4 regions of the Micromonospora violae genome follow, and region 1 is predicted to be linked to each of the others. Evidence: riboswitches for the same ligand, from Rfam matches in the RefSeq annotation. Region 1 holds a riboswitch; each other region holds the start of a gene.

The links. Region 1 has a riboswitch for cyclic di-AMP ahead of EV382_RS28015 (coiled-coil domain-containing protein). Riboswitches for the same ligand answer to the same signal wherever they lie in the genome.
Region 2: it holds a riboswitch for cyclic di-AMP, as region 1 does, so the genes downstream of both, EV382_RS17860 (coiled-coil domain-containing protein) here and EV382_RS28015 (coiled-coil domain-containing protein) in region 1, are expected to answer to the same signal.
Region 3: it holds a riboswitch for cyclic di-AMP, as region 1 does, so the genes downstream of both, EV382_RS03010 (C39 family peptidase) here and EV382_RS28015 (coiled-coil domain-containing protein) in region 1, are expected to answer to the same signal.
Region 4: it holds a riboswitch for cyclic di-AMP, as region 1 does, so the genes downstream of both, EV382_RS25735 (C40 family peptidase) here and EV382_RS28015 (coiled-coil domain-containing protein) in region 1, are expected to answer to the same signal.

Annotation. Positions count from the first base shown of each region.
Region 1 is NZ_SHKK01000001.1:6,194,697-6,202,163, reverse strand. It holds gene EV382_RS28040 (hypothetical protein) at 1-547, opposite strand, end outside; gene EV382_RS28035 (heavy-metal-associated domain-containing protein) at 561-770, opposite strand; gene EV382_RS28030 (metal-sensitive transcriptional regulator) at 864-1,160, shown strand; gene EV382_RS28025 (copper-translocating P-type ATPase) at 1,167-3,290, opposite strand; gene EV382_RS28020 (YibE/F family protein) at 3,603-4,973, shown strand; cyclic di-AMP (ydaO/yuaA leader) riboswitch at 5,140-5,270, shown strand; gene EV382_RS28015 (coiled-coil domain-containing protein) at 5,275-6,294, shown strand; gene EV382_RS28010 (carbonic anhydrase) at 6,351-7,085, opposite strand; gene EV382_RS28005 (helix-turn-helix transcriptional regulator) at 7,310-7,467, shown strand, end outside.
Region 2 is NZ_SHKK01000001.1:4,047,262-4,054,728, forward strand. It holds gene EV382_RS17835 (hypothetical protein) at 112-441, shown strand; partial or broken gene EV382_RS17840 (carbonic anhydrase) at 633-1,260, opposite strand; gene EV382_RS17845 (alpha/beta fold hydrolase) at 1,431-2,378, shown strand; gene EV382_RS17850 (HelD family protein) at 2,487-4,604, shown strand; gene EV382_RS17855 (cation diffusion facilitator family transporter) at 4,711-5,628, shown strand; cyclic di-AMP (ydaO/yuaA leader) riboswitch at 5,750-5,881, shown strand; gene EV382_RS17860 (coiled-coil domain-containing protein) at 5,887-6,951, shown strand; gene EV382_RS17865 (SRPBCC family protein) at 7,115-7,467, opposite strand, start outside.
Region 3 is NZ_SHKK01000001.1:672,411-679,877, forward strand. It holds gene EV382_RS02995 (acyltransferase family protein) at 1-386, shown strand, start outside; gene EV382_RS03000 (hypothetical protein) at 478-981, shown strand; gene EV382_RS03005 (hypothetical protein) at 1,114-1,884, shown strand; cyclic di-AMP (ydaO/yuaA leader) riboswitch at 2,169-2,310, shown strand; gene EV382_RS03010 (C39 family peptidase) at 2,555-3,388, shown strand; gene EV382_RS03015 (alpha/beta fold hydrolase) at 3,516-4,262, shown strand; gene EV382_RS03020 (CDP-glycerol glycerophosphotransferase family protein) at 4,267-5,937, opposite strand; gene EV382_RS03025 (bifunctional cytidylyltransferase/SDR family oxidoreductase) at 5,971-7,467, opposite strand, start outside.
Region 4 is NZ_SHKK01000001.1:5,727,162-5,734,628, reverse strand. It holds gene EV382_RS25760 (ATP-binding protein) at 1-2,169, opposite strand, end outside; gene EV382_RS25755 (LD-carboxypeptidase) at 2,444-3,382, shown strand; tRNA gene EV382_RS25750 (tRNA-Gly) at 3,491-3,564, opposite strand; gene EV382_RS25745 (pyridoxamine 5'-phosphate oxidase family protein) at 3,748-4,305, opposite strand; gene dcd (dCTP deaminase) at 4,405-4,983, shown strand; gene EV382_RS25735 (C40 family peptidase) at 5,073-6,113, opposite strand; cyclic di-AMP (ydaO/yuaA leader) riboswitch at 6,127-6,262, opposite strand; gene EV382_RS25730 (N-acetylmuramoyl-L-alanine amidase) at 6,498-7,467, shown strand, end outside.

The DNA of each region.
Region 1 (7,467 bases):
TGTAGCCGTCGACGGTGGTGCTGGTCGCCGGGGCGGGCAACGGCCGTTCGGTCAGCTCGCCGGGGACTGTCACGTCCACGCCGAGGGTCAGCGGATCACCCCCGGCCGGGGTGAAGTCGGCGAACGCCCGCCACTGCCCGGGGCCGGCCAGTGGGGTGTCGACCCGCCAGGTGCCGTCCGGGCCCAGGTCGGGGTGGACGTGGCGGAAGCCGGAGAGGTCCCGTCGGGCGACGATCAGGTGCATCTGCCGGTCGTGCGCCACCTCGTACCGGGTGACCGGGCGGCCGTCCGGGCCGGCGATCCGGAAGGCGAACTCGCCGGCCGGCGCGGCGACCTGTTCCAGGGTGTGGCCGCGCTCGGAGACGAGCAGCCCGCCGGGGAACCGCTCGGCCGTGCCGTCCCGCTCATCCGCTGTCGGGGTGGCGGCATTCTCGTGCCGGTCCGCGGCGACCGGGGCCGGGTCGACGACCCGAGCGACGCCGTAGGTCGCGCCGAAGACCGCCGCCAGGCCGACGGCGAACCCGGCCAGTCTCGTCACCGTACGCATGGCGGCCCCCCGATCACGCGTCGACGAGGTCGTAACCGGCCTCGTCGACGGCGGCCCGGACAACCGCGGTGTCCAGCGGCTGCTCACTGCTGACGGTGACCCGGCCGGTCGCGAGGTCGACCTGGACGTCCCGCACGCCCTCGATGGCGCCGACCTCGGCGCTCACCGCGCTGACGCAGTGCCCACAGGTCATGCCCTGCACCTGGTACGTCGTGTTGACCATCGAATCGTCTCCTTCTAGGTACCGGTACCCGGTGGGGGTATCGCGTAGTGAGGACCGTACCATACCCCCTGGGGGTAGGCTATCCTGGTCGGCATGACTGCACCCACCCCGATTCGCGGATACACCGCCAGCAAGGACCAGCTGCTCGCGCGGCTCCGCCGCGTCGAGGGGCAGGTCCGGGGCATCGAGAAGATGGTCGACGACGACCGCTACTGCATCGACGTGCTCACCCAGATCTCCGCGATCCAGGCCGCCCTCGACAAGGTGGCCCTGGGGTTGCTCGACGGGCACGCCCGCCACTGCATGCACGAGGGCGCCGCCGAGGGGCGGGCCGACGAGATGGCCACCGAGATGATGGCGGCGGTCGGCCGGCTCATGAAGCGCGGCTGACCGCCCTCAGTTCGACGCGGGATCGAGACGGACCCGGCGCAGCAACTGGGCGTTGAGCGCCACCACGATGGTGGACGCCGACATCAGCACCGCGGCCACCGCCGGGCTCAACGCCACACCGGCCCCGGCCAGCACCCCGGCGGCCAGCGGCAGCGCGACCACGTTGTAGCCGGCCGCCCAGGCCAGGTTCTGGCGCATCTTCCGGTACGACGCCCGGGACAGCCGGACCACCGCCGCCACCCCGCGCGGGTCAGAGGACGCCAGCACCACCCCGGCGGACTCGATCGCCACATCGGTGCCCGCGCCGATCGCGATGCCCACGTCCGCCCGGGCCAGCGCCGGCGCGTCGTTCACCCCGTCGCCGACCATCGCCACGACCAGCCCCCGCCGCTGAAGCTCGGCCACCCGATCGTCCTTCTCCGCCGGCAACACCTCGGCGAAGACCTCGTCGACGCCGGGGCGGAAGCCGAGGTCGGCGGCGACCGCCTCGGCCACCGGCCGGGCATCGCCAGTGATCATGGCGATGGTGCGGACCCCCTCGGCACGCAACTCGTCGACGGCGCGCCGGGCCTCCGGACGCACCTCGTCGGTCAACGCGAACGCACCGAGCACGGCCCCCGGCAGCCGCACCAGGTGCAACACCGCCGCGCCCCGCGCCGACCACCGCCCGGTCGCGGCCTCCACCTCGGCCGGGAGCGCCAGGCCCAGTTCCCGCAGCAGCGCCGGCCCGCCCACCGCGTACTCCGTACCGTCGATTGTCGCCTGCACACCACGGCCCGGCAGCGCCCGGAACCCGGCGGCCCGCGCCGGGCCGACGCGCCCGGCCGCCGCGACGATTGCCCGGGCCAACGGATGTTCGCTCTCCGACTCGACGCCCGCCGCGATCCGCAGCACCTCGTCCCGCTCGACGCCAGCTGCCGTCACCAGGTCGGTCACGCCGTGCTCGCCCCGGGTCAGCGTGCCGGTCTTGTCGAACAGCACCGCGCCGACGGTCCGCATCCGTTCCAACGCCAACCGGTCCTTCACCAGAATCCCGGACCGCGCGGCGAGCGCGGTGGAGAGCGCGACGACAAGCGGGATGGCGAGACCCAGCGCGTGCGGGCAGGCGATCACCAGGACGGTGACCGCACGGACCACCGCCTCGTCCGGCTGACCGAGCACGGTCCAGACCAGGACGGTCAGCACGGCGGTGCCGGTGGCCAGGTAGAACAGCGCGGCCGCGAACCGGTCGGCCAGCAGTTGGGCCCGCCCACCGGAGGCCTGGGCCTGCGCGACCATCCGCTGGATGCCGGCCAGGGCGGTCTGCTCACCCACCGCCTCGACGCGCACCCGGACCGCCGAGTCGGTGGCGACGGTGCCGGCCACCACCCGGTCGCCCGTCGACCGGGCGACCGGCCGCGACTCGCCGGTGATCATCGATTCGTCCAGCTCGGCGCCGCCCTCGACGACCCGGCCGTCCGCGGGCACCCGACCTCCCGGCCGGACCAGCACCACGTCGCCGATCCGCAGGCCGGTCACCGGCACCGCCTCGACCCGCCCGTCCGCCGCCACCCGCTCGGCCTCGTCGGGCAGCAGCGCGGCCAGCGCCGCGAGCGCGCCCTGCGCCTGCCCGATGGCCTTCATCTCCTGCCAGTGCCCGAGCAGCATGATGGTGACCAGCGCCGCCAACTCCCACCAGAAATCCAGGTCGAAGGCACCGACGCTGGTGGCCAGGGACGCGGTGTACGCGACGGTGATCGCCATCGCCACCAGCAGCATCATCCCGGGCGCCCGGTCCCGCACCTCCCGGACCGCACCGACCAGGAACGGCCACCCGCCCCACCAGAACACCACCGAGCCGAGCACCGGGCCCACCCAGGATCGACCGGGGACGCCGTCACCGGCCAGGCCCAGCTGATCCGACACGAGATGACTCGTCAGCACCACCGGGATGGTCAACACCAGGCACACCCAGAACCGGCGGCGGAACATCGCCGGATCGTGCCCGGCGTGCTTGTCGTGCCCGGCGTGCTTGTCGTGCTCGGCGGACCCGGCGTGCCCGGCGTGCTCGTCGGACCCGGGGTGCTGGTCCGGCGGTGACGAGCCGGCGCGGTGCGGGTGATCGGGGTCGGGCGGTGACGAAGCGGGCATGGTTCCAACATGCCGCCCCGGGGCCCGTCGCGCGAGGGGTTCGGCCGCCCGACACTCCGCCACGACCTGCGACCCGCGGGTGGGCTGGCTAGCATCTCCCCCAATGGCCCTCCGTATCTTGCTGCGCCCTGGCGCACCGACGCCGCCACGACCCGGCGTCGTCAGCGGTCGACCGGGCCGAACACTGACCGTCAGTGATCGAACGGTCGTCAGGCAGCGACCTGCCCCCGCCGGCCGCCGCGTTTCCACCGAAACGGTGAACCGCCCGGCCCGCTGACCCGTACCCCGCACCGGATCGTTGGGAGTCTCGACTTGGGCGCCGGCCACACCCACCCCGCTCCGTCCGCCTCGCCACGGGTGCGACGGACCCTCGTCGTGACGGTGGTACCCCTCTTCATCGCCACCCTGCTCGCCACGGCGCTGCTCTGGCCGCGCGGCGGGTCACCACAGACCGATGGTGGCGCGGACGTGCCGCGCTACCCCGGCACCGTCACCCGGGTGGTGAATGAGCCGTGCCCGCCGGCGCCGTCGGTCCCGGAGGGCACACCGAGGGTCGGCGGCGGGCGGTGCGGCACGGTCGACGTCCGGGTGGACGACGGGCCGAGCGCCGGCCAGCAGGTACGGACGCCGGTGCCCGACGGCCCCGGCGCCCCCCGGGTCGACGTCGGCGACGAGGTCATCCTGGTCGAGCTGGCCGATCCCACCGACCCCACCGCCAGCAACTGGAACATCGCCGAACACCAACGCGGCACCCCGATGGTGTGGTTGGCGCTGGTCTTCGCGGCCGCGATCGTCGCGTTCGGTCGGTGGCGAGGTCTGGCCGCGCTCGCCGGGCTGGCCGCCAGCTTCGCCATCCTGCTCACCTTCGTGCTGCCGGGCATCGGCGCCGGCAGGTCGCCACTGCTGGTGGCGGTGGTCGGCGCGGCCCTGATCATGTTCGTGGTGCTCTATCTGACGCACGGGCTCACCGCACAGACCTCGGTCGCGGTCCTCGGCACCCTGGGCAGCCTGGTGCTGACCGGCGTGCTCGCCGCCATCGCCACGGCGGCGACGCACCTCACCGGCTTCGGCAGCGAGGATGCCACCACGCTGTCGATGTTCCACAGCGACGTGGACCTGCACGGACTGCTGCTCGCCGGGATCATCATCGGATCGCTCGGCGTGCTCGACGACGTGACGGTCACCCAGGCGGCCACCGTCACCGAGCTGGCGAACGCCAACCCCGAGCTGACCCGGTTGCAGCTGTACCGTGCGGCCACCCGGGTCGGCCGCGCGCACATCGCCTCCACTGTCAACACCATCGTGCTGGCGTACGCGGGCGCGTCGCTGCCCCTGTTGCTCCTGCTCACCGCCGACTCGCGCCCGATCGGGCAGATCCTCACCAGCGAGTTCCTCGCACAGGAGATCGTCCGCAGCGCGGTCGCCACCCTCGGTCTGATCGCCGCCGTGCCGCTGACCACCGGGCTGGCCGCGGTGGTGACCGCCGCCGGACGCACCGATACGACGCCGTCCACCGGTGCTCCCGCGCCCCGACCCCAGCCGGACCGCGCGGAGGCGCTGGCCGCACTCATCTCATCGCGAAAGGTCGGCTCGGACGAGCCGGATCGGACGCGGACCCCACCCCCATCCGAGGCCACCGACCGGTGGCCGGAGTCGAACAGGAGCACGGATTCGGCATGGTGACACTCCTCAGCGTGACCAGATCGGGCGACCACCCTGAGAACCACGTCACTGGTAACTCAACGCTATGGCGAAATGACGCTTTTGGTCGGCCTCCAGGCGTAGCTCACCCGGTCGACTCTCGGGTAACCTCGCTGCCGGTTACCGATGAAGGCGCGAAGCGGCGCCTGCGGTGCCACCGCCCAATCGCCAACCGGCGAGCCGGGGACCCAGGTACGTGGGGTGAATCCGCGTCAGCGGTAGGGGCCACTTCCGCCCCGAACCCGGCAGCTAACCCGGTCGGCGGTCGACGGAAGGGAACATTGTGACGGCACCCCTACGCCGCTGGTTGACACCCGTGGTGGCCGTGATCGCCGCACTGACCGTGTTCGCCGGGCCGCTCCCGGCGCACGCCGCGCCAACGACCCCCACCCCGTCCGGGCACGAGGAGGACGGCGAGCCCAAGCTGCTCACCGACGTCATCGAGCAGGCCAACCGCGACTACTCCGCCGCCAAGTCCAAACTGGACAAGTCGAAGAAGCGGCAGGGCGAGTTGGCGCTGGAGGTCGCGCGGGCCAAGGCCGACCTGGACGCGTTGGCCCCGCAGGTCGGGCAGATCGCCGCCCAGTCGTACCGGACCGGTCGGATCGGCGCAGTCGCGATGCTGCTGGAGAGCGACGGTCCCGACTCGTTCGTCCAGCGCGCGGCGGCGCTCGACGAGTTGAACATGGTCCACGAGAAGAAGCTCTCCGAGGTCAACGAGGTCAAGGCCCGCGCCGAGCAGGCGAAGCTGGCCCTCGACACGGAGGTCCGGGAGCAGCAGAAGCAGACCGCTCTGATGGCGAGGCGGAAGAGCGAGGCCAACAAGGCGCTCGCCCTCGTCGGCGGCAAGGGCTTCACCGGCGGCCTGGTGGACGCCACCTCCCCGGTGGCGAAGATCGGTCCGGGTCGCACCGCCGACGGTGACTGGAAGCCCCAGTCGTGCAGCGAGAACGACCCGACCACGTCCGGCTGCGTCACCCCCCGCACGCTGCACGCGTACAAGGAGGTCAAGCGGGCCGGGTTCAACCGGTTCGTCGGCTGCTACCGCCCCGGTGGGCCGTGGGAGCACCCGAAGGGCCGCGCCTGCGACTGGTCGCTGCAGAAGAGTGGCTTCGCGCCGTGGCACAACGAGGACACCCGGATGTACGGCAACAACGTCGCCGCGTTCCTCATCCGTAACGCCGACCGGCTCGGCATCTACTACGTGATCTGGAACCGGCAGATCTGGTTCCCGGCCACCGGTTGGAAGTCGTACAGCGGGCCGTCGAACCACACCGACCACGTCCACATGTCGCTGCTCTGACCCGTACGACCCCCGTCGAGGGCCGTTCCGCGTCGCGCGGGGCGGCCCTCGCCGCGTCAGACGGTGGCGGGCGCGGCCGACTCGACCGATCCGGTGGAGGGGTCCACCGTCGCGAAGCCGGCCGGCGCGGCGGCCACCGGGCGCACCGCTCCGGCGGCCAGCCGGTAGGACACCCCCACCACCGCGCACCGCCCGCCCGCCACCGCGTCGGCGAGCACCGGGGACTGCCCGAGCAACGTCTCGACGGTGTGCGCGATGTGGATGTCGACGATGTCGTTGATGTCATCCACCCCCTCGGCCTCGGCCCTGCGCAGGCTGGGCAGCACGGAGTCGACCACCGCGCCCAGATGGCCACTCGGCGCGGTACCGGTCGCGACCGACTCCCGGGCGGCCTGCACCGCACCGCACGAGTCGTGACCGAGCACCACCACCAGTGGAGTGCCGAGCACGGTCACCGCGTACTCGACGCTGCCGAGCACCTCCGGGCCGGCGGTGTGCCCGGCCGTACGGACCACGAACAGGTCGCCGAGCCCTCGGTCGAAGATGATCTCGGCGGCCAGCCGGGAGTCGGAGCAGCCGACGATCACCGCGAACGGGTGTTGCCCGTCGGCCACGGCGGCCCGGTGCCCGGCGTCCTGGTTGGGGTGGCGTGGGACGCCGCCGACGAAGCGCCGGTTGCCGGCGATCAGCTCGGCGTACGCCCGGGTCGGTTCGCTGAGCTGATCGCCGGACGCCGGGTCGGTGATCCGCTGCGAACCCGGCAGACCGCCGGAGTTCCCGGTATGACTCATCCCGCACCTCGTCTCGACGCATCTGACCTGCTCAAGCCGGCTTTCCGCCGGCCGGGCGGCGGGCCCTGGCTCGTGCTCCACCGTCACACGCACCGTAAGATGCGTCAAGGTATGCGTGATTTAGATTTCATACGTTGACCCCGGTCGCCCCCTGGGCAACCGTCTCCAGACGGGGCGGACAAGACTCTCCGAGGCAGGCGGACATCCGGAAAGGCGGTCACACGATGTCGAACACGGTGACGGACGACACCGGCGGCGGGCGGAACTGGACGTTCCTCACCAACCACGGGCACGTTCTGCTGGCCATCGCCCGCGACCCGACCGCCCGGCTACGCGACGTCGCGGCCGAGGTCGGTGTGACCGAACGGGCCGCGCAGGCGAT
Region 2 (7,467 bases), 2.1 Mb from region 1:
GTTCCACCGGCGGCTTATGCCGCGTTACACCTTCGCGGGTCGAGTGTTGTACGACCCGCACACAGCCCCCGGACGTCCAGTCCTCCCGTACGTCTTGCAAGGAGTACCTCCGTGGCGAGCAACACCTCTAAGACCGCGCGCGCGTCCGTCCGGGCCGGCCAGGCTGGCCAGGGTGGCGCCCTCAGCGTGCTGGGCGAGTTCAAGTACCTCATCCCGCTCAACGGCGGCAAGCACGCCTACGTGCGGAACCTGACCAACGGCAAGACCGCGCACCTGCGCACGGACTCCGACGCCTTCGTCGAGGAGATCCGCGTTCTGGCCGCCGCCGGCCACGCCGCCAAGATCCGGGCGGAGATCAACAACCTGGCTGCCACCCACCCGGGTGACGGCTGGGAGGCCACCGAGAAGCGCCTGGTCGCGGCCGGCGTCTTCGAGGGCTGAGCCCTCCCCCACCGCACCAACTGAACCGCCCGCCGGGAATTCCCGGCGGGCGGTTTCGCGTCTCCTGAGATCGGCTTCGTCGATCATGGAGTTGTGGTGCCCGGCTTGGAGTCATCCAGGCCGGTTTGTCACCCACCACAACTCCATGATCGGCGCGGGCGGCGGCGGGACGGTCCTCGGGCCAGGGCAGGTCAGCCTGCATCGAGCAGGGCGACCTCTCCGGTGGCCAGGTCGTAGAGTCCGCCGACCACGGCCACCCGGCCGGCGGCCACCGACCCGGCCAGCAGCTCGTCCTGGCGCAGCATGCGCACCGTGCGCCGCACGTGGCGGCGGATCGCCAGCGGCTGCACCGCCGGATCGTCGATCCCCGCCTCGGTCACCGACGGCGCGATCTCGTCCACCAGGTGCGCCAGCGACCCGCCGGGACGCCGCCCGGTGCGCAGCGCCTCCACCGTGGCCTCCACCGCACCGCACCGCTCGTGGCCGAGGACCATCACCAGCGGTACGCCGAGCTGGCCGACCACGTACTCGATCGAGCCGCAGACCGCGCGATCGAGCACATGCCCCCCGGTACGGATCACACAGATCGCCCCGAACGTCTGGTCGAAGATCGCCTCCAACGGCACCCGGGAGTCGATGCAGCCGAGCACCACGGCGTACGGCTGCTGGTCGCCGGAGGCCGCGGCCGCGGCGGCCGTGACGTCGTGCCCGTGCACCGGCTGGCCGCTGACGAACCGTCGATTTACCGGCGAGCAGATCGGCCAGCGCGGCGCGGGGCGTACCGCCGGCCTGCCGCCCCGGCCCGGACACCGCGCCCATGGGCGCTCCCGACGACCCCATGCCGTTCAGCTTGGCCCGTCACCGCGCGGCATGGGCGAGGTCGGGAATGTTCGCCCCGGCGCGATTGGCGCGCTCTCCTGGCGGGTAGCCGGTGTTACCGCCGGGTATCGGAGGTGCTGATGGTGCTGGGCGGCCCAGGGGAGGTGGCGATGGCGGAGCGGTTCGAGGTCCGTCTGCCGGACGGCGTACGGCTCAACGTCGAGACGACGGGTCAGACGGACGCCCCGGTCACCGCCATCCTGCTGCACGGCTGGACGCTGGACGGACGCGCCTGGCACCGGCAGGTCGACGCGCTCACCGCGGCGCCATTCGGCGGCGCGGTGCGGGTGGTCGCCTACGACGCGCGCGGGCACGGCCGGTCCAGTTGCATGGCGCTGCCCACCGCCACCCTCGCCCAGTTGGGTGACGACCTGGCCGCGGTGATCGACGCCGTGGCGCCGACCGGTCCGGTGGTGCTGGTCGGGCACTCGATGGGCGGCATGACGGTCATGGAGTACGCGCACCGCCACCCCGCGCACTTCGCCGCCCACACCGCCGGCCTGGTCTTCGTCTCGACCACCGCCGAGGGGCACACGCACACCGTCTACGGGCTCTCACCGCGGATCGCCCGGTTGATCCGGCTGGCCGAGACGACCAGCGCCGGCGTACTGGCCCGGTGCGGCTCGTGGCGTGCGCCCCGGGCGCTGCTGACCGCGCTGCGACCGAGCATCCGGTGGATGCTCTTCGGCGACCGCTGCGAACCGGCCGACATCCGCCTGGTGACGTCGGCGGTGGCGCGGGCCTCGCTGCGCTCGATCGGCGGGTTCCGCGCCTCCATCGGCGCCCAGCACCGACTGGACACCCTCGCCGCGCTGGCGCACCTGCCGGCCGCCGCCCTGGTCGGCGACCGGGACCGGCTGACCCCGCCGCCGTGCGCGGAGTCGATCGCGGCGGCTCTGCCGGCCACCGAACTGACCGTCTGCCCCGGGGCCGGGCACATGCTGATGATGGAACGCCCGGACGAGGTCAACGCCGCGCTCACCGGCGTGCTGCGGCGGGTGCTCGCCGAATCGTCGCCGGGCCACCGTGACGCGACCCCCGTCGAGACGGGTGTTTGAGCACGTTCGCGCACCTCGGGCGCGGCGGGTCGGGCTCGGGGCCGTACCCTTCTGCGGTTGGCCCGCGCGGTTCCCACCGCCGGCCGGCGACAGTTGAAGGAGCGTGCGTTGACCGACCAGACCGGCCTGGAGCAGGAGATCGCCGTCGAGCAACGACACCTCGACCGGGTGTACGCCCGACTGGCCGAGCTGCGGCGCTCGGCGGTCCGCGCCGAGCGGGACGGCTACCGGATGGCGCGGGTGGGCACGCACGGCGCACTGGTCGAGCGCGACGCGATGGTCTTCCACGCGGCGCAGCGGCGGCACATCCTGGACGCCGAGCACGAGGGGCTGGTCTTCGGTCGGCTGGACCTGCGCGACCGTCAGGTGCTGCACGTCGGGCGACTGGGGATCCGCGACGAGGACGCCGTCACGCTGGTCGTCGACTGGCGGGCGCCGGCCGCCGCCGCCTTCTACCAGGCCACCCCGGCGCAGCCGCTGGACGTGGTGCGGCGTCGCACGATCCAGTCCCGTGCCGAGCGGGTCACCCGGATCGAGGACGACCTGCTGGACCCGCCCGCCGCCCCGGAGGGGATGACGGTCGTCGGTGACGGCGCGTTGCTGGCCACCCTGTCGAAGGCCACCGGCCGGGGCATGCGGGACATCGTGGCGACCATCCAGCGGGAGCAGGACGAGGCGATCCGCTCGCCCGGCTCCGGAGTGACGATCGTCGCGGGCGGCCCCGGCACCGGAAAGACCGCGGTCGCCCTGCACCGGGCCGCGTTCCTGCTCTACTCCGACCGCAGCCGCTACGCCGGCGGAGGCATCCTGGTGGTCGGCCCGTCGTCGGTCTTCGTCGAGTACATCGGCTCGGTGCTGCCGTCGCTGGGTGAGGACACCGCGACCCTGCACTCGCTGGGCACCCTCTTTCCGGGGATGACCGCCACCCGCACCGACCCGCCCGAGGTGGCGGCGGTGAAGGGCTCGCTGCGGATGCGCCGGGTCCTGGAGCGGGCGGCCCGCGACGCGGTGCCGGGCGGCCCGGGTGAGCTGCGGCTGCTCTACCGGGGGACGCTGCTGCGCCTGGACCGGGCCACGCTGGACCGGATCCGGGATCGCGCGCTGCACCGGGGCGCGCGGCGCAACGAGGTGCGCCGGGCCGGTTTCGACGGGGTGTTCGCCGCGCTCTGGGCGCAGGCCCGTGAGCTGAGCAGCGGTCGCCTGCCGGAACAGCCGGCCTTCGAGGCGGAGATCGCCGAGCGGCCGGAGTTCCGGGAGTTTCTCAAGGCGTGGTGGCCTCGGCTGCACCCCCGGCACGTGCTCGGCTGGCTGGCGCAGTCGGACCGACTGCGCCGGTACGCCGGAGGCATCCTCTCGTCGGCGGAGATCCGGCTGCTCAACGCCGCGTACCGGAATCTGGACTCGGCCGGGTTGACCATCGCCGACGTGGCGCTGCTGGACGAGTTGGACGCGCTGCTCGGTAAACCCGTGCAGCCGGCCCGCGCGCGACGCGATCCGTTCCAGCTCGCCGGTGGCGTCCGGGAGCTGAGCACGTTCGGCGAGCGGCAGCGGGCCGCCCGCGCGGCGGCCCGGGAGCGCCCGGAGGACTACCGGGATTACGCGCACGTGGTGGTCGACGAGGCCCAGGACGTCTCGCCGATGCAGTGGCGGATGATCGGTCGACGCGGCCGGTTGGCCTCCTGGACGGTGGTCGGTGACCCGGCGCAGACCGCGTGGACCGGCGACCCGGAGGAGCTGACCCGAGCCCGCGACCAGGCGCTGGGCCGGCGCAAGCGACACGACTTCACGCTCACCACGAACTACCGCAACTCGGCGGAGATCTTCGCGGTGGCGGCTGCGGAGATCCGTCGGCTCTACCCCGACCTGCCGCTGCCGACCGCCGTCCGCTCCACCGGGGTCGAGCCGGTCGAGCTGGTGGTGCCCGCCACGGGGTTGGAGACCGCGACCGTGGAGGCCGCCAGCGCCCTGTTGGCGGAGGTGGAGGGGACGGTCGGGGTGATCACGCCGGTCCCCCGCCGCGATGAGGTCGCCGGTTGGCTGGGCGCTCTGGGCGGCGCACGGCTACAGGTGGTGACCAGCCTGGAGGCCAAGGGCATGGAGTACGACGGGGTGGTGCTGGTCGCCCCGAGTGAGATCCGCGCGGACCCGGGTGCCGGCGTACGCACCCTGTACGTGGCGCTCTCCCGGGCCACCCAGCGACTCACCACCATCGACCCGAACGGCTGACCTGCGCGGACTGCCACCGGTGCACGGCGCTACGCGTACACTTGCACACATAGCGATGTGCGCATACATTTGACCGGGTCCCGATCGGCGGCGGAAGGTGGATCTCGTGGGCGCAGGTCATGACCACCACCACGGCTCCGTCGCCAATGCCGCACACCAGCACCGGGGTCGACTCTGGGCGGCATTCGGGCTCCTCGCCACCCTGATGGTGGTCGAGGCCGTGGTGGCCCTGCACACCGGTTCACTCGCCCTGCTCTCCGACGCCGGGCACATGTTCACCGACGTGCTCGGCATCGGGATGGCGCTCGCCGCCATCACGGCGACCCGGCGGGCCACCGGCGACCCGCAGCGCACCTTCGGGCTCTACCGACTCGAGGTGCTCGCCGCGCTGGCCAACGCCGTCCTGCTCTCCGGCGTCGCGATCTACGTGGTGATCGAGGCGATCCGCCGTTTCGGCGACCCGCCCGAGGTCATCGCCGGCCCGATGCTCGCGGTGGCTGTGCTCGGTCTGCTCGCGAACATCGCCGCCTTCGCCCTGCTGCGCGCCGGGGCCCGGGAGAGCATCAACCTCCAGGGCGCCTACCTGGAGGTGCTCGGCGACCTGCTCGGCTCGCTCGGCGTCATCGGCGCGGCGCTGCTCATCACCGTCACCGACTGGTGGTGGGCGGACCCCCTGGTCGCGGTCGCCATCGGCGTCTTCATCCTGCCGCGCACCTGGCGGCTGGCCCGCGCCGCCATCCGCATCCTGGTGCAGGCCGCCCCGGAGCACCTCCAGGTGACCGCCGTGCACGACCGACTGGCCGCGGTCCCCGGTGTCGTCGAGGTGCACGACCTGCACGTCTGGACGCTCACCTCGGGCATGGAGGTGGCCTCCGCACACCTGACCATGGCACCCGGCGCGGACGTCGGCGCGGTGCTCGCCGCAGCCCGCACGGCCCTGCACGACGACTTCCGCATCGAGCACGCGACGTTGCAGATCGAGCCCGGCGCCGCCGCCGGGGCGTGTGGCTCCATCGAGTGGTGACGGGATCACGGTAATTTTCCGTGGTAACGCACGCACCGTCCGTCACATCGGCTGCAGTCGCCCCACCTGCACCGGTAGGCTCAGTCCCGGCCTCCACCAGGCGGCGCCCTCCCGGCGCCGGTGGCGGTCGCCGCCTAATCGCCCAGCAGGGCGAACCGGGGAACCACGTTCCTGGGGTGCATCCGCGTCAGCGGTAGGGATCTTCCGTCCCGAACCCGACAGCTAACCCGGTCGGCGGCTGACGGAAGGACATGCGCAGTGGCACCAGCACGACCACCCGCCGCCCGCCTGGCGGCCCTGATCGTCGCGATGTTCGCCCTCGGCGTCGCGCTTCCGGCCGGCACCGCCTCGGCCGCTCCCCCGACCGGCCAACGGGCCGCCGCGCCCAACTCCGACGAGGAGGGCGGCACCCCGGCGTTGCGCGCCCAACTCGAGGCGGCCAGCAAGGGCTACCTGGACGCGAAACGCGCCCTGGACACCTCGGTACAACGGCAGCGGCAGCTCGCCACCCAGCTCAAGACCATCGAGGTCGAGATCGACCAGCGCAACGGCAAGGTCGGCGAGATCGCCGAAGTGGCGTACCGGACCGGCCGGCTCGGCGCGATGTCGGCGCTGCTCAACAGCAACACCCCGGAGGGCTTCATGGACCGGGCGGCCGCGCTGGACGCGGTGGCCGCCAACGAGGACCGGGTGCTGCGCGACCTGCTGGCCAGCAAGGACCGGGCCAACCGCACCCGGACCGCGCTGGACGGCGAGATCAACGAACAGCGCAAGCAGGTGGCGGTGATGGCCAAGCGCAAGGATCAGGCCGAACGGGCCCTGACCGTGGCCACCGCGGCCAAGCCGCAGACCACCACCGACACCGGCTCCAACCGGGGTACCTCCACCGCCAACGCGAAGGCCGCGCCGCGCAACTCCGACGGCTCCTGGCCCTCCGAGTCATGCAGCGTCAACGACCCGACGCCGGCCAGCGGCTGCATCACCCCACGCACGCTGCACGCGCTCAACCAGGCCAAGGCCGCCGGCTTCACCCGGTACGTCTCGTGCCACCGCCCCAGCGGCTCCGGTGAACACCCGAAGGGTCGGGCCTGCGACTTCGCAGCACAGAAGAACGGCTTCGGTGGGGTCGCCACCGGCGGCGACAAGACGTACGGCAACAACCTGGCCGCGTACTTCATCCGCAACGCGGACCGGCTCGCCGTGCTCTACGTGATCTGGTACAAGCAGATCTGGCTGCCCAGCAGCGGGTGGAAGTCGTACAGCGGCGCGCACGGCACCCCGTCCACCGACCACACCAACCACGTGCACCTGTCGGTCTACTGACCCGTCCGAGCAGGGGCATCCGCTCGCTGTCGCCGAGGTCGGGGCATCCGCACGCCGGGATACCCCGACCTCGGTGACGTTACGTCGACCGCGACGGCGCGGGCCTGATGATCATCGCGACCGTGCTCGCCACGGACAAGCCGTGGGGGCGACGGCGCGCCGGTCAGGTGGGGGGCGACGGGTCGGCGCTGCGGTCCAGGGCCGCGCCGAGCCGGGTCGCCAGCGCGAGGTGAGCGGCTCGGGCCTGGCGGAACGCGTAGCGGAACAGCGGCGTCGGCGCGGTCAGGGTGATCTCGACGTCGATGCGGACCAGGCCGTCCGGCTCGGCGCGCAGGCGGGTGTGGTTGCGTACCGTGGTGGCGGGCCACTGGCGGGCCACCGTGACGATCTCGTCGGTCCCGATGATCAGCACGTCCGCGTGGTACGTGGTCCGGAACCGCAGCGGGCCGGCCGCCAACCGGTCGTTGATCGTGTAACTGGCCCGCGCGCCGGGTCGGGGCGGCACCCGGCGGACCC
Region 3 (7,467 bases), 5.5 Mb from region 1:
GCCGGCGCTCGCCGTGGCGGTCCCGGCCGCTGGTCTGGCTCGGCGAGGTGTCGTTCGCCTTCTACCTGGTGCACGTGCTGGTGATGACGAGCGTGCTGCGCTGGAGTGGGGACTGGGGGACCGGCTTCGGGGGCTGGCGCGGCCCGGCCGTGGTGCTCGGCTTCCTGGTGGCGAACCTGATCCTCGCCGGGCTGCTGCATCGCTTCGTCGAGACCCCGATGATGCGCCGGCTCGCGCCGCGCCGTCCGGCCCGTCCGGCGTCCGTCCCCCGACAACGCACGGCCGCCGGTACCGACGACGCGCCACACCCCGGAAGCGGGGTCCGAGGTGCGGCCGACGAGGTCGGTCCGGCCGGCGGTGGATCAGCGTACGTCGACTCGCGCTGACAGCGTCCATCCTGGTCAGCGGGTCGGCGCGGCGTGATCCGACACGCCCGTGGTCGGTGCGTCCGGGTCGGCGCGACGGTAGCGTGGGGACGTGCTCCCGGTCGCGTTCACCTGTCCGCTGTGGTGGGTTGCGCGCTGGGCGACGCGGGTGCTGACCAGTCTCGCCGTCGTCGCGGCCCTGGCGCTCGGCGCAGGCCCGGCCACGGCCGCCACGTCGACGCCCGGCCCGGTGCCACAGTCGAGCATGGTGCCACAGTCGAGCGCACGGCCGGCCCCGGTCGCCGCCGGGCCGCTGGCGGCCACCGTCCGGCACGCCGCGCCATCGGCACCAACCGCCACCAACGCCGGCCGTGCGCCGGGCGTCGGTGGTGCGGACGCCACGGGGTCGTGGGCACACGGTGCGGCCCGCCCGGCCCCGGCGAAGGCGGCCGGGGAGTCTGCTCCGACCTGGTCGGTCGACACGCCGGTGACGCTCCCCGGCGACCAGCGCACGATCGCGGTGCGCGTGCCGTCGGTTCGCGCCGCCGAGTCTGACCGGCTGCCCCTCGCCGATGGTGCGAGCGGCCGGGCTTCCCGGGCCCCACCCGGGCGCTGAGCCACCGGGACGACCGTCCCACCGCCGCGCCCTGTCGACCCACCCGCTCCCTGACCCGCTGACCGTGGCCCACCAAAGCCCCGCCGGTCGGCGCGGCTTTCATCGCACTGCTCTCTCCCCGAGGTGCCGACCATGGAGACCGTCGTCTTCTACCAGTTCGTGACCGAGGTGCCGCAGGCCGCCGCCATCTGGTCCACCCTGATCCTGTTGACCCTGGGCCTGCTCACCGTGCTGGCCGCCCGCCCCGAACGGGACCAGCCCACGGACGACCCGCTCCCGGCCGAGCCCACCGCTCGGGAGGTGGCCGCCGCCGAGGCCGTCGACAGGCGCCGCTACGCCGAGGAGGTGGCCGTCGCCGCGTCCGGCGCGGCCACCACCGCCCGGCGGCGACGCGCCGCCTGGCTGACCGCTCAGGAGCAGCTGGAGCGGGCCTGGAGCAGGTACGACGAGGCGGACGCCGCCGCGCGTCGCTTCGCCGGCGGCCGGGCGTTCCCCACCCCGCAGACCCCGCACACCCCCGCCGAGTACGCCGCCCGGGAACGCTATCTGCACCGGGCGGCGATGGCGGCGTACTGGCGGGGTGACCTGACGATCGCGCAGCTCGGTGACGTGTTCGGGCACCGGCACGGCTGGGATCCCCGACGACACCCGGTCGAGCAGGAGGCGCTGATCAGCCGGGTGATCCGCGATGCGCGGCTGGCCGACTACCAGGTGGCCGCCGGCCGTGAGCGGGCCGCGTGGCGCGACGCGGAGTTGGCCGCCGAGTCGGCGCGCACCCTCGCCGAGGAGGCGTACGCGGCGGCTGCCCGGCTGCGCCCGACCCCGGCACCCGCTCGCCGGACGGTGGCCGGGGCGTTGCGTCCGGCTGTCGTGGCCCGGTGGCGCCCGGCCCGCGTGGGTTGAGCCCGATCCGTTATGTGAGCCCGGTCACGCGCCGGTGAAATCGGACGCCCGACGCGATCAGCGTCATTGTTCGCGCGATTGTGGTCGCGTTCTTTGCGGCCCGTCCGGTTGTCGCCCGCAGGCGTCTCCGTAACCGGATGTCCCATCGAGTCACATCATCGGCAATACGCGCAGAAATTGGCGTGCCAATTGAGGTTTACGCAGGTGAACCTGGCTTGGCAGGGCGCGAAGCGGCCAGTAGTGTCGTGCCGTCCGATGCGGTAACCGATCGCAAGAGGCGACGCCGCGTCGACCCGCTTAATCGTGATCAACGAACCGGGGACCCATCAGCAAGTCCGGGGTGAATCCGCGCGGCACGGCCCGCGGTAGGGCGATCTTCCCGCCCGAATCCGTCAGCTAACCCGGTAGGCGGTGTCGGAAGGAGTCTCATCCTCGTGCAGCACCTTTCCACCCCTCGGTTGTTCCCTCGCCTCCACGGCGCGGCGGTGCGCCCGCTCATTCGTCTCGTGACGGTGAGCTGACCCCCCGGGTCATCGCCTTTCCCGCCCGGCCGCGCCGGGCGTTCCCCTGAGCGGTTCACCATCCGCGGACCACGGTCCGCGCGCTGGCGCCTGCCCGGATACCGGTCCGGCCCCGGTGTGCCGCTCTCCCCCCGATCCGTGGAGGACCCGTGAAGCACACCCTGCAGCGTCAGCTCCGCCGCCTCGCCACCGAGCGCCCGTACCAGATCGTCGCCGCCTCCGCCGCGGCCCTCGTGATCGCCACCACCACCGGAGCCCTGCTCACCACGGCCGACGACGCCCCGGCCGGCCAGCGCACCGCGACCACCGTCGCCGAGCTGCGCAGCGACGTCGCCGCCTCCCGCGGCGACGCCCGGGACGCGTCCCCCTCGGCCAGCGCCGCGCCGACCACGGGTGCCCCGGCCAGCAGCGCCGCGTCCCCCGCCGCCAAGGCCGCGAGCAACCCGGACCTGACCCGCAAGCCGAAGCCGAAGCCGCCCGCGACCAAGGTGCTCGACTACGACTACGAGGCGCAGAACACCTACTACAACTGCGGCCCGGCGGCCACCCGCAACGCGCTCAGCGCCGCCGGCATCGACCGCACCCAGGACGAGCTCGCCGCCGAGCTGGGCACCACCGAGATGGGCACCAACTCGGCCGAGGACACCACCCGGGTGCTCAACGCCGAGGTGAAGGGCTCCCCGTACCGGACCCGGATGTTCCCCACCGCGCCCAGCCCGGCGCAGATGGACCGCCTCCAGGCCGACGTCATGAAGGCCATCACCGACGGCCGGGGCGTGGTCGCCAACGTCGTCGGGGACGCCACCGACACCGACGGCGGCTGGCACTCCTACGGCGGCGGGCACTACATCGCCGTCGTCGGCTACAAGGACAACGGTCGCACCGTGCGGATCGCCGACTCGGCGAACCCGGCCGACCCGTCGTACTGGATCACCACCATCGACCTGGCCAACTGGATCACCAGCCGGGGCTACTCCGCCTGACCCAGGCACGCTGAACCGTCACGGGCGTCGTCCCCCACAAGGGGCCGGCGCCCGTGGCATCTCCGCATGTCGCGGCCGGGCGTCGACGACTCTCGTACCGGGCCGTGAACCGTGGCAGACTGCGGCCGTGGTGGATGAATCGGGTGGTCCCGCCGGTCGTGGGCGTGTCCTGCTGCTCCTGCACGGAATGGGCACGACCGGGGACGTCTGGTTGCCGTGGGCGCCGCTGCTGGAGCAGCGCTGGGCGGGGCGGTGGCTGGCACCGGACCTCGCCGGCCACGGCTGGGCGGAGCCGCTGCCGTCGTACACCTTCGCGGGGTTCGCCGACCGGATAGCGCGCGGCCTGGCACCCGGCGACCGGCTGGTCGTGCTCGGGCACTCGCTGGGCGGGGTGGTCGGCCTCGCGCTGGCCGCCCGCGCCGCCGGGACGCCCGTGGACGCCGTGGTCGGGCTGGGCATCAAGGCCGTCTGGTCACCCGACGAGCTGACCCGCGCCGCCGACCTCGCCGCCCGCCCGGTCAGCTGGTTCGCCACCCGCGCCGAGGCCGCGCGCCGCTACCTTCGGGTGTCCGGCCTGGCCGGCCTGGTCCCGCCGGACCACCCGGTGGTGGACGCCGGGCTGCGCCAGGTCGACGGCCGGTGGCGCCTCGCCATGGACCCGACCGCCTTCGCCGTCGGCGAACCCGACCTGGCCGGGCTGCTGGCGGCGACCGACGTGCCGGTGGTGCTGGCGCGCGGCGAGAACGACCCGATGGTCACCGACGAACAGCTCAAGGAGTACGGCGTACCGGTCGCCACGCTGCCCGGTCTCGGCCACAACGCGCACGTGGAGGACCCGGCGGCGGTGCTGGCCCTGCTGGATCCGTACCGCTGAGCGGCTACGCCGGCGTGGTCGCGGCCAGTGTCGCGGCCGGGGTCAGCTCGCGGCGGGCGGCGCTCAGGAAGGCTTCGGCGTACGACTCGGCGGGGAAGTCGCCCAGGTAGCGGCGGCGGGTCGCCCAGCGGGCCTCGGCCAGCGGGTCGGTGTCCAGCAGGTCGGTCAGCACATCGTCCACGTTGGACATGTCCCGGCGCAGCACGTAACCCGACCCGGCCAGCGGGAACCGTTCCACGAACCGGTCGCCCTCGCCACCCATGTCGGTCACCGCGTACGGCTTGCCGGAGTAGAGGAAGTCCGAGATCACCCCGGAGACGTCGGAGACCAGCGCGTCGGCGGCGTTGACACACTCGGTCAGGCTCAGCTCCCGAGCCGCCGATCCGAACACGTGCTGCCGGCCGGTGCGGGCCCGATCGGCCGTCAGCAGCTCGTGCAGCCGGCCCAACTGGCGTGCCGACGCCGGGTTCTGCGTCGTGTACGGGTGGGCCCGCAGGATCATTGTCGCGCCGCGCTCCAGCAGCCGACGCAGCAGCTGCTCGGCCACCGGCAGCGAGCAGTAGTCGGCGTCGGCGTGGTGCCCGGTCCAGGTGGGGGTGTAGAGCACCGTGGGGGCCGCCAACCCGCGCGCGGGCTCCGGGCGTACCTGGATCGACTCGACCTGTGGGCGACCCACCACCACGAACTTCTCCGCCGGGATCCGCACCCCGGCGCGGGCGTACCTGTCGATCGCCGCCTGACCGGCCACGAAGATCCGGTCGAAGATCCCGGACACCGGGTTGGCGCTCGGTGCCTTGTCGCTGTCGCCGTGGTGCAACTGCACGTGGGTGAGCTGGGTGAAGCGGATGCAGTGGCTGTTCTTCGCCCCGTGGTTGACGTAGAACGCCGCCCGCAGGCTCGGCACCAGCGCCTCGTCCATGGCCCGCAGGGTCGGGCAGTAGACCACCGGAGCGTCGGTGGCCGCCGCGATCGGAGCCAGGAACTCCGGCTCCCGCAGCACGACCAGGAACGGCCGGCCGATCCGTTGCAGGTACGGCAGCCACATGGTGACCTGGTACTCCGAACCGGGCGGCGCGGAGAAGTAGAGCAGGAACTCCGGCTGGTGCCGGCGCAGCGCAGCGGCCACCGAACCGCCGCCGGCCCTCGGCCGGAACCGCCGCCGGGCCAGGTCCAGCGCGACCGCACCGGCGCCCGCGCCGACCAGCAGGCTGACGGCCAGCGCCACACCGGCCGGCAGGGTGAGCGCGGCGGCGAGCGCCAGGGCGGCGAGCAGCCCCAACAGGGCCGTGTTGAGCCGGTCGGCGATCAACGGGGTCCACGCGCGTACCGGAAGGTTGGCGGCCCGGATCTCCAGACCGCCGGCGGTACGCAGCGGCCCCACCAGCAGCACCAGCCCCAGCAGGACCAGCCCGGTGGCGACCAGCGCGAGGTCGAGCCCGTCGTCGAGCCGGCGGGAGTAACCGACCAGGATCGCCGCGGCGATCAACGTGGTCTCCGCCACCAGGTCGGCGCTGGGCCGGATGCGCTGCTCGACGGCCGAGGCGGCCAGCGCGGCGACGGCCAGCGCCAGCCCCCAGCCGGTGGCGCCGGTGAGCGCCAGCACGACGAAGGCCAGCACGGCCAACCCGGTGGTCAGGCACCGGGCGGCCAGCTTTCGAACCAGGTCGCCGCGCATGTCGCTCCGTTCGTGGTTCCGCAGCCGTCGGCGTCAGTTCGTGGACGTCGCGCCGGCCGGTGCGTCGACCTGGCCCGCCCCGGACTGGGCCGGCACGGTCGGCGTGGGCCCGTCGCCGGGTGCCCGGCGTACGTCGATCACCTGACCGGTCAGGTCGGAGATCAGCACGTCCAGCGACGACTGGGCGACGGCCTCCGCGGCGAGCAGGGTGTTCTCCGGCTCCTCGCCGAAGGCCCGGGTGCGCATCGGGGTGGCGGTGCGCTCCGGGTTGATGCAGTTGACCCGGACGCCGACGTCGGCCCACTCGTCGGCCAGCGCCTGGGTGAGGTTGACCAGGGCGGCCTTGGTGGACGAGTAGAGCGCGTAGCGGGCCCGACCCCGGGTGTACGAGCTGGAGGTGTAGAGCAGCAACTGACCCTTGGTCTGTTGCAGGTACGGCAGGGACTGGCGGGCGATGGTCACCGGGCCGACGAAGTTGACCTGCAACACCCGGTCCATCGTCTCCTCGTCCATCTCGGCGAGGGCGCCCCGCTCCAGGATGCCGGCGGTGACCACCACGTGGTCGATCCGGCCGGTGGCCTCGAAGGCGGTCGTCAGCGCGGCCTCGACGTCCTCGGCCCGCTCGACGTGGGTGCCGGTGCTGGAACGGCTGAACGGGAAGACCTGCGCGCCGTAGCGCCGGGCCAGCTCGGTCAGCTCGTGACCGATGCCGTAGCTGCCGCCGAACACCACGATGGTGCGGCCGGTCAGCTCCTCGGTGTAGCTGCGGTGGTCGGTCAGTCGGGGTGCCTGCGCCGCGGCGAGCTGGAAGAGCTTGTCCGCCAGGTGCACGTCGACCGGGTGGGTGACCTTGATGTTCTCGTCCGAACCGTCGATCACCTTGATCGGGGTGCCGGGAAGGTAGCGCAGCACCACGCCGCAGTCGTCGGTGGCGGCGAAGTCCGGGTCGTCCTCGGCGATCCGGTACGCCTCCCGGATCGTGGGGGAGCGGAACGCCTGCGGGGTCTGGCCCCGGCGCAGCCGGGAGCGCACCGGGATGTCGGTGATGCAGTCGTTGTCGTCGACCTGGATGATCGTGTCCGCGGAGGGGATGGCCACGTCCACGGCGTCGTAGCTCCACAGCGCGTTGACGCACTCGCGCACGATCCGGCCGCTGAGCAGCGGGCGCACCGCGTCGTGGAAGAGGATGTTGCAGTCTTGCGGGCCGACCGCGTCCAGCGCGATGCGGGTGGTGGCGTTGCGGGTGTCACCGCCCTCGATCACCTTGGTGACCTTGCGCAGACCGGCCTTCTCGACGATCTGCCGGGCGTCCTCGACGTGGCCGGTGGCCATCAGCACGATGATCTCGTCGATCTCCGGTGCCGCCTCGAAGACCGCCAGGGTGTGCTCGATGATCGGCTTACCGGCGATCTTCAGCAGCTGCTTCGGGATGCCCAGGCCCAGCCGGGTCCCGGTGCCTCCGGCCAGAACCACCGCCACTGTCCGTGTGGGCCGCCACGGGGTCGGGGTCTCCGCTTCGGCGTCCGGGCC
Region 4 (7,467 bases), 470 kb from region 1:
CTCGTATGCCTTGTGGATCCACTCCGCCGCCTGGCGCTCGTCGCCCGGCCCGGAGTTGAGGAAGAGCACGACGAGTGCGTACACAGTGGCCCGGACCTCGTCGTTCACCTCGCCGGGCACCTCGGTGGCCGCCGTGATCAGCTCCATGCCCTCAGTCCGGTGACCGCCGAGCCACCAGTACCAGCCAGCGCACGCAGCCAACCGCATCGCGGCGTCCGCCTCGCCGGCGGTGAGCGCGCCGCGCATCGCGGCACCGATGTTGTCGTGTTCGAGTGCGAGGGTGGCGAGCCACCTCACCTGGTCGGCGCGGCGAAGGTGCGGCTCCGCCGTCTCGGTGAGATCGGTGAAGTAGGCCAGGTGCGCGTGGCGCGCGAGATCCGACTCGCCCGCCTCGGCGAGCCGCTGCGCGGCGTACTCCTTGATCGTGCCGAGCATCCGGTAGCGCGGGGCGTCGTCGCCCTCGGCGACCAGCAGTGACTTCTCGGCGAGCGCGGTGAGCAGTTCGAGCATCTCCTCCCGCTCGACCACGTCGTCGGCGCAGACCCGTTCGGCAGCTTCCAGACTGACCCCGCCGGAGAAAACCGAGAGCCGACGCAGGACCGTCCGTTCGGCGTCGGTCAGCAGCTCCCAACTCCAGTCGACGACGGCGCGCAGCGTCCGATGCCGGGGCAACGCGGTACGGCTGCCGCCGGTCAACAGGCGGAAGCGGTCATCCAGCCGCCTGGCGAGCTGGTCGACGGACATGGTGCGCAACCGGGCCGCGGCCAGTTCGATCGCCAGGGGCATCCCGTCCAGCGCCCGACACACCCGCGCCATCGTCGACGACGTGTGGGCGTCGACCGCCAGATCCCTACGCACCGCACCCGCCCGGTCCCGCAGCAACCGGACCGCGGGGGACGATTCGATCTCAGCGGGGTCGGCGCCGAGGGCCGGCAGGGCCAGCGGCGCGACCGGCCACAGCGCCTCACCGGTGATGCCCAGCGGCTCCCTGCTCGTCGCCAGGATCCGCAGCCGCCGACACTCCCCGAGAAGCCGATGGGCGACCACCGCCGCCGACTCGATCACGTGCTCGCAGTTGTCCAGGATCAGCAGCGCCTCCCGCTCTCGGATCGCGGCGACGAGCCGGTCGATCAGCTCCATGCTCGGCGCCTCGCCGAGCAGAGCATCCCGGAGCCCGAGCCCGGCGAGCGTCGCCTGCACCACGTCACCGCCAGCGCCGATCGCGGCGAGCTCGACCAGCCAGACCCCGTCCGGCAGGTCGCCGAGCATCTGTCGCGCGGTCTCCGTGGCCAGCCGGGTCTTCCCCGAGCCGCCCGGTCCGATCAGTGTCGTGAGCCGGTGTTGGGCGACGAGCGCACCCACCTCGGCGACGGCGTCGTCCTTGCCGACGAAACTGCTCAACTCGGCCCGGAGGTTGGTCTTGCGGTTCTCCTCCCGCCGCCCCAACTCGCCCCGCAGCAACGCGACGTGCAACGCCGAAAGCTCCGGCGAGGGATCGACGCCCAACGTGTCGGCCAGAGCCTCGCTGGTGCGTTGATAAACCAGCAGGGCCTCGTTGTCCCGACCGCCTGCGGCGAGCGCACGCATCAACAACATGACGAGTCGTTCCCGCACCGGGTGCGCGGCCACCAGGTCGGTCAGCTCCTCGACCACCTCCGGACCGTGACCGAGGCTGATCTCCACGTCGAAGCGATCCTCCACGGCGGTCAGGCGCAGCCTCTCCAGCCGGGTGACCACCGCCTCGAACGCCGCGCTGTCGGTCACGCCGACGTCCTGCATGGCCGCACCCCGCCACAGGGAGAGGGCCTCGCGGAGCCGTCGGACCCGCTGCGGACCCTCGTCATCGCGCGCCTGACCGACGAGGCGCTCGAACCGTACGGCGTCGACGGAATCGGGCACCACCGTCAACTGGTAGCCGTCGGTCTGCCCCTCGATCGCGCCTTCCGGCAGCAGCTTCCGCAGCCGGGACACCAGGCGGTGCAGGGCGTTCGCCGCATCGGTGGGTGGGTTCTCAGCCCAGATCCAGTCCACGAGAGTCGCCTTCGGGACCACGTGCCCCGGGTTGAGCGCGAGGACTGTCAACAGCCCGCGCAGGCGAGCGCCCGGTACGTCGGTGAGGGTTCCGTCGCCCGTGCGAACTTCGAATGGACCGAGTAACCCGACCTGCACCTGGCAGATCTTGCCATGAAGATGAGACGCATTTGTGTTGCCCGTACCTGCACCACAGCCAGCCAGCCGCCGAGTCGTTCCGCTTGGTCGACGCCGCCGTGGTTCTCCTGGAACCTGTCACAAATGAGATGCGCACCGGCTGGCAGACCTGTTGGATCTCGACATGGTGCATGAGCTTGTTCGTCCCCGGAAGGCGCAACCCGGTGACCACCTCGCGGTCCTTTCGCCGTCCTTCGCTGCGGCTGGTGCCTATCCAGCGATTCACGAGCAGGCCATGCGACGCCTCGCCGACCTGACCGGCCTCGTTCCGGTCGAATACCCCACCACCCGCCAGGTGGGTGCGAGCGCGGCAGCGCGTGCGGCGGACATCAACGCCGCCTTCGCAGACCCCCAGGTACGCGGCATCCTCGCCGTCGTCGGGGGCGAGGACCAGATCACTGTCATCCCCCACCTGGACGCCGACCTGGCCCGAGCCGACCCGAAGCCGTTCCTCGGCACCAGCGACAACACCAACCTGCACCACTGGCTCTGGGGCCACGGCATCGCCAGCTTCTACGGCGGATCCTCCCAGGTGCACCTCGGCCCCGGGCCGGCCGTGGACGACGTTCACGTCCGGTCGCTGCGGGCCGCACTGCTCACCGGGGAACGACTGGAGATCACCGATCCGGGTGAGTCCGAGGACGTCGGGATCGACTGGGCAGACCCGCAGGCGTTGAAGTCCTTCGGAGAGCGCGAACCAACCGAGCCGTGGAGCTGGCACGGGCCCTCCCGCACCGTTACCGGCCCCAGTTGGGGCGGCTGCCTGGAGGTCATTCAGTGGGTCCTGACGGCAGGGCGCTTCCCGTTCCCCCCGGAGGTACTGCACGGCGGGGTGCTGATCATCGAAACGTCGGAGAAGCTCCTCCCCGCCCGCGAGGTCGGCTGGATCGTCCGCGCACTGGGCGAACGCGGCCTGCTCAGCGCCGTCGACGCGGTCCTGGTCGCCCGTCCGCCGGTCTCCGACCACACCCGTCGCCCCCCGGCTGCTGATCGGGCACGGCTACGCGAGCAGCAGCGGGACACCGTCGTCGACGTGGTGACCCGCTACAACCCGGAAGCCGTCGTCTGCGTCGGCGTCCCGTTCGGCCACACCAGACCGCAGTGGATCCTTCCCCACGGCGGCCCGGTCACCGTCGATGGCGTGGAGCGTCGGATCTACGCCGACTACCGATAGGGGCCGCAGCGCTCGCAGGTGCGAGCGCTGTCTCCGTCCGGGGATGCAGGCCGCCGCAACGTCGAAGGCCCCGGCTCGGGACTGTCGTCCTGGCCAGGGCCTTCGCGGTGGAGCGGGTGACGGGAATCGAACCCGCACTGTCAGCTTGGGAAGCTGATGTTCTGCCATTGAACTACACCCGCAAGCGGCACCACTGTACCCGAGTCGTCGTGCCCGTGCACCCAGGTACCCCTGCCGGCTGGAGGTGTCCACATACCGCACGACCCGGGGCGGCCCGGGTTGGTCCACTCGACTTTCTGAAAGTCGGGGTGTCCGGAGCGCTGGGACACCCCGACTTCACGGAAACCGAGTGGATCATGGCGTGGTCAGGCGGCTGTGCACTGGACGTCGCGGCTGAGGCGGGTCGGGCGCGCCTGCGGGACGGCGAGTGGGGCGGCGGACGCCGACGGGGCGTGGGGGTCGAGCCAGACCCGAACGGCCGGTCGACCCGGCGCGCGGCCCGGAATGCCCGTGATCTGCTGCTCACGGCGGGTGAGCATCGCCACGTCGACGGTGAACTCGAAGAGCCGCCAGTCGGCCTGCGGCTCGGCCCGGGCGCTCTGCGCCAACTGTGCCACCCGGACCGGATCGGTCACCGGACGGGCGCGCCCCGCCACGTACGCCTCGTCGTCGCTCTCCTCCGGGGGGAACGAGTGCAGCGCGTAACGGCCGTCACGTTCGAGGTCGCGGCGCTTGGGAGAGTCGATGATGAAGCAGAACAGCCCCTCGGCGGTGATGACCGGGGAGACCGGATGGACGCGGGGCCCGCCGTCGGCACGGACCGTGGCCAGGTAGCCAAAGCCCGGCCCGTACTGCTGGAGGAGAACGCGGATCCCGTCGGCGAGTCGGGGCTCGTCGGCGGCGAATTCGGACCAGGAAGCCATGTGGGCATTCTATCGAACAAATGTACGACCAGCGACCTCGACGCGCTGGTCACCGGCACCGAATCTGGCGACTTTTGGCAACGCGGCTATGGTGGTCCGATGCTGCTCTCCGACCGCGACCTGGTCTCCGAGATCAAGGCCGGCACGCTGGGCCTGGAGCCGTTCGAGCCCACCCTGGTTCAACCGTCCAGCATCGACGTCCGACTCGACCGGCTGTTCCGGGTCTTCAACAACCACCTCTACACCCACATCGATCCCGCCATGCAGCAGGACGACCTGACGTCGGTGGTCGAGGTCCCCGACGGCGAGCCGTTCGTGCTGCACCCGGGGGAGTTCGTGCTCGCCTCGACACTGGAGGTCATCTCGCTGGGTGACCAGCTCGCCGGCCGCCTGGAGGGCAAGAGCTCCCTGGGTCGGCTCGGGCTGCTCACCCACTCCACCGCCGGCTTCATCGACCCGGGCTTCTCCGGCCACGTGACGCTGGAGCTCTCGAACGTGGCGAACCTTCCGATCACCCTGTGGCCGGGCATGAAGATCGGGCAGCTCTGCATTTTCCGGCTCTCCTCGCCGGCCGAGCACCCGTACGGCTCGGTGGTCTACGGCTCGCGCTACCAGGGTCAGCGGGGGCCGACCCCCAGCCGCGCCTGGCAGCACTGGCGCACCTGGCCAACGCGCTGAGGCCCACCCGCTGAGGCCCACCCGCTGACACACCAGAACGACGAGGGCCCGCCGCGACGGATCGCGACGGGCCCTCCGGTCATCCGGGGTCAGCCTGGACGGCCGTAGCTGTGGATCGGGCCGTCGTCGACCTTCTTCATCTTGACCGGCTGCCCGGCCTGCGAGGCGTGCACCACCCAGCCGCCGCCGACGTACATGCCGACGTGGTGGATGTCGCTGTAGTAGAAGACCAGGTCGCCGGGGCGTAGGTCGCCCCTGCTGACGTTCTTCGTGACCCGGCTCTGCGCGGCGGCGTTGTGCGGCAGGGACACGCCGGCCTTCGCCCAGGCGGCCAGCATCAGCCCGGAGCAGTCGTACGAGTTCGGGCCCTCGGCACCCCAGACGTAGGGCTTGCCGATCTGCGCGCAGGCGAACTTGACCGCGGTGCCTGCGGCGCCGCCGGGGTAGCTACCCGGGCAGGGTGCCGGGCGCAGCGGACCGCCGCCGCCGTTGCCGTACACCTTGAGGCGCAGCTTCTGCAGGCGGTCGATCTCCTCGTTGATCTGCTTCTTCTTCGCCGCCAACTGAGCTTCGGTACGGGCCAGCTGGGTCACCATCTCGTCCAACGGCGCCTTCTGCGCGGCCAGCTGGTCGCGCAGGTCGGCCACCTGGCGTACGTCCTTCTGCTGGTTGTGCGCGAAGCGGTCGAGCATTTCGAGCTGGCCGACCACCTCGCTGGGCGACCGACTGCCCAGCACGGCGTTGACGGTCGAGACGTTCTCACCCATGTAGGCGCGGGCGGCCAGGGCACCGACCTTGTCCATCGCGGCGTCGACCTGGCGCTCCAGCGGAGCGATCCGGGCGGCCAGCGCGTCGGCCTGCTTGCGCTTCGCGGCGAGGTCGGTGCGGGTGGCGTTGTGCCGTTCGATGATCGGTTCGAGCTTGTTCCAGTCGGCGTCGATCTGGCGTTCGATCTCGGCGACCGACGGGTCGGCGTGGGCCGCCGTGGCACTGCCGGTCAGGACGACGGCGACGCCGGCCAGCGCGGCGAGAGCGGTGGTGAAGCGGGACCAGCGTGGGCGCGGCGCGATCGACGACGGGCCGGCTGATGCCGGCCGCTCGGACGACGGCCGCGGGGCATGGAGTGCCACCGGGGTTCCGTACTCCTTCTTCCTGACCGCCTACCGGGTTAGCTGACGGGTTCGGGCGGGAAGTCGGCGCCCTACCGCAGTGGCTGCGGATTCACCCCGAGGGACGTGGGTCCCCGGTTCGTTCGGAAACGACTCGGCGGTGTCGGTCCGTTACCGCCCGGGCTGGGCGGAGCTGCTGTCGGGCCGACGAATGACCAGAGTAGAGACGCTCGTTACCGATCCGCAACCCGTGCGGCCGTGACACTCCGTACCGATTGGGCGAGGTCACCGACCGTGTGTGAAGAATTCTTTCCGCAAACTTCGATAAATAGAAAGGTATTGACCTGAGCTCCCGGGCGGCGCGATGGTGACCTGACCGCACTCCGCGAGAATCTAGGGGGTTCGATGCACCATCCCACCCTGTCGACGGGTTGGCGCGCACTGCTCGCCGCCACCGTGGTCGCCGCCGCGACCACGGTGCCACTCTCCGTCGGCCCGGCCACCGCCGCGCCCACCATCGGCCGCCAACAGCAGTACGCCGACGCGGCCACCGAGTACGGCGTGCCCAGCGTCGTCCTGCTCGGCGTCTCCTACCTGGAGTCCCGCTGGGACACCAACGCCGGCACACCCAGCACGAGTGGCGGCTACGGCCCGATGCACCTGACCGACGCGCGGCACGTGACCGCCCTGCCCGGGCGTGGTCACCACGACGCCGGTGCCGAGGACCCCCGCGGCGACGACTCCCGTCCCGCCCGGGTGCCCGCACCCCGGCCCGTGGCCGCCCCCGGGCCGTCCACCGCCGCGTTGCAGACCGTGGATGCCGCCGCCACGCTGACCGGCGTCGCCCCTGAGGCGCTGCGCGCCGACGCGGGCCTCAACATCCGGGGTGGAGCCGCGCTGCTGGCCGCGTACCAGAGGGATCTGGGCGCGCCGGTCGGTGCCGACACCGACCCGGCGACCTGGTACGGCGCGGTGGCCCGGTACTCCGGCGCGGACAGCGCCGACGCGGCCGCGGCCTTCGCCGACGAGGTCTTCACCACCATCGGCGCGGGCGAGTCCCGGGTGACCGACGACGGCCAGCGGATCACCCTGCCGGCCCGTACGGTGCGGCCCGAGCGTTCCTGGTTGGACCGGCTGGGCCTGCGCCGGCTGGCCCGCCCGGACGGGGTGGAGTGCCCACGCACCATCTCCTGCGAGTGGATCCCGGCACCTTACGAGGCGTTCGGCGACGGGGACTACGGCAACCACGACCTCTCCGACCGGCCCGCCCGGCAGAAGATCGAGTACATCGTCATCCACGACACCGAGGCGAGTTGGGCGACGACCCTGCAACTCGTCCAGGACCCGACCTACGTGAGCTGGCACTACTCGCTGC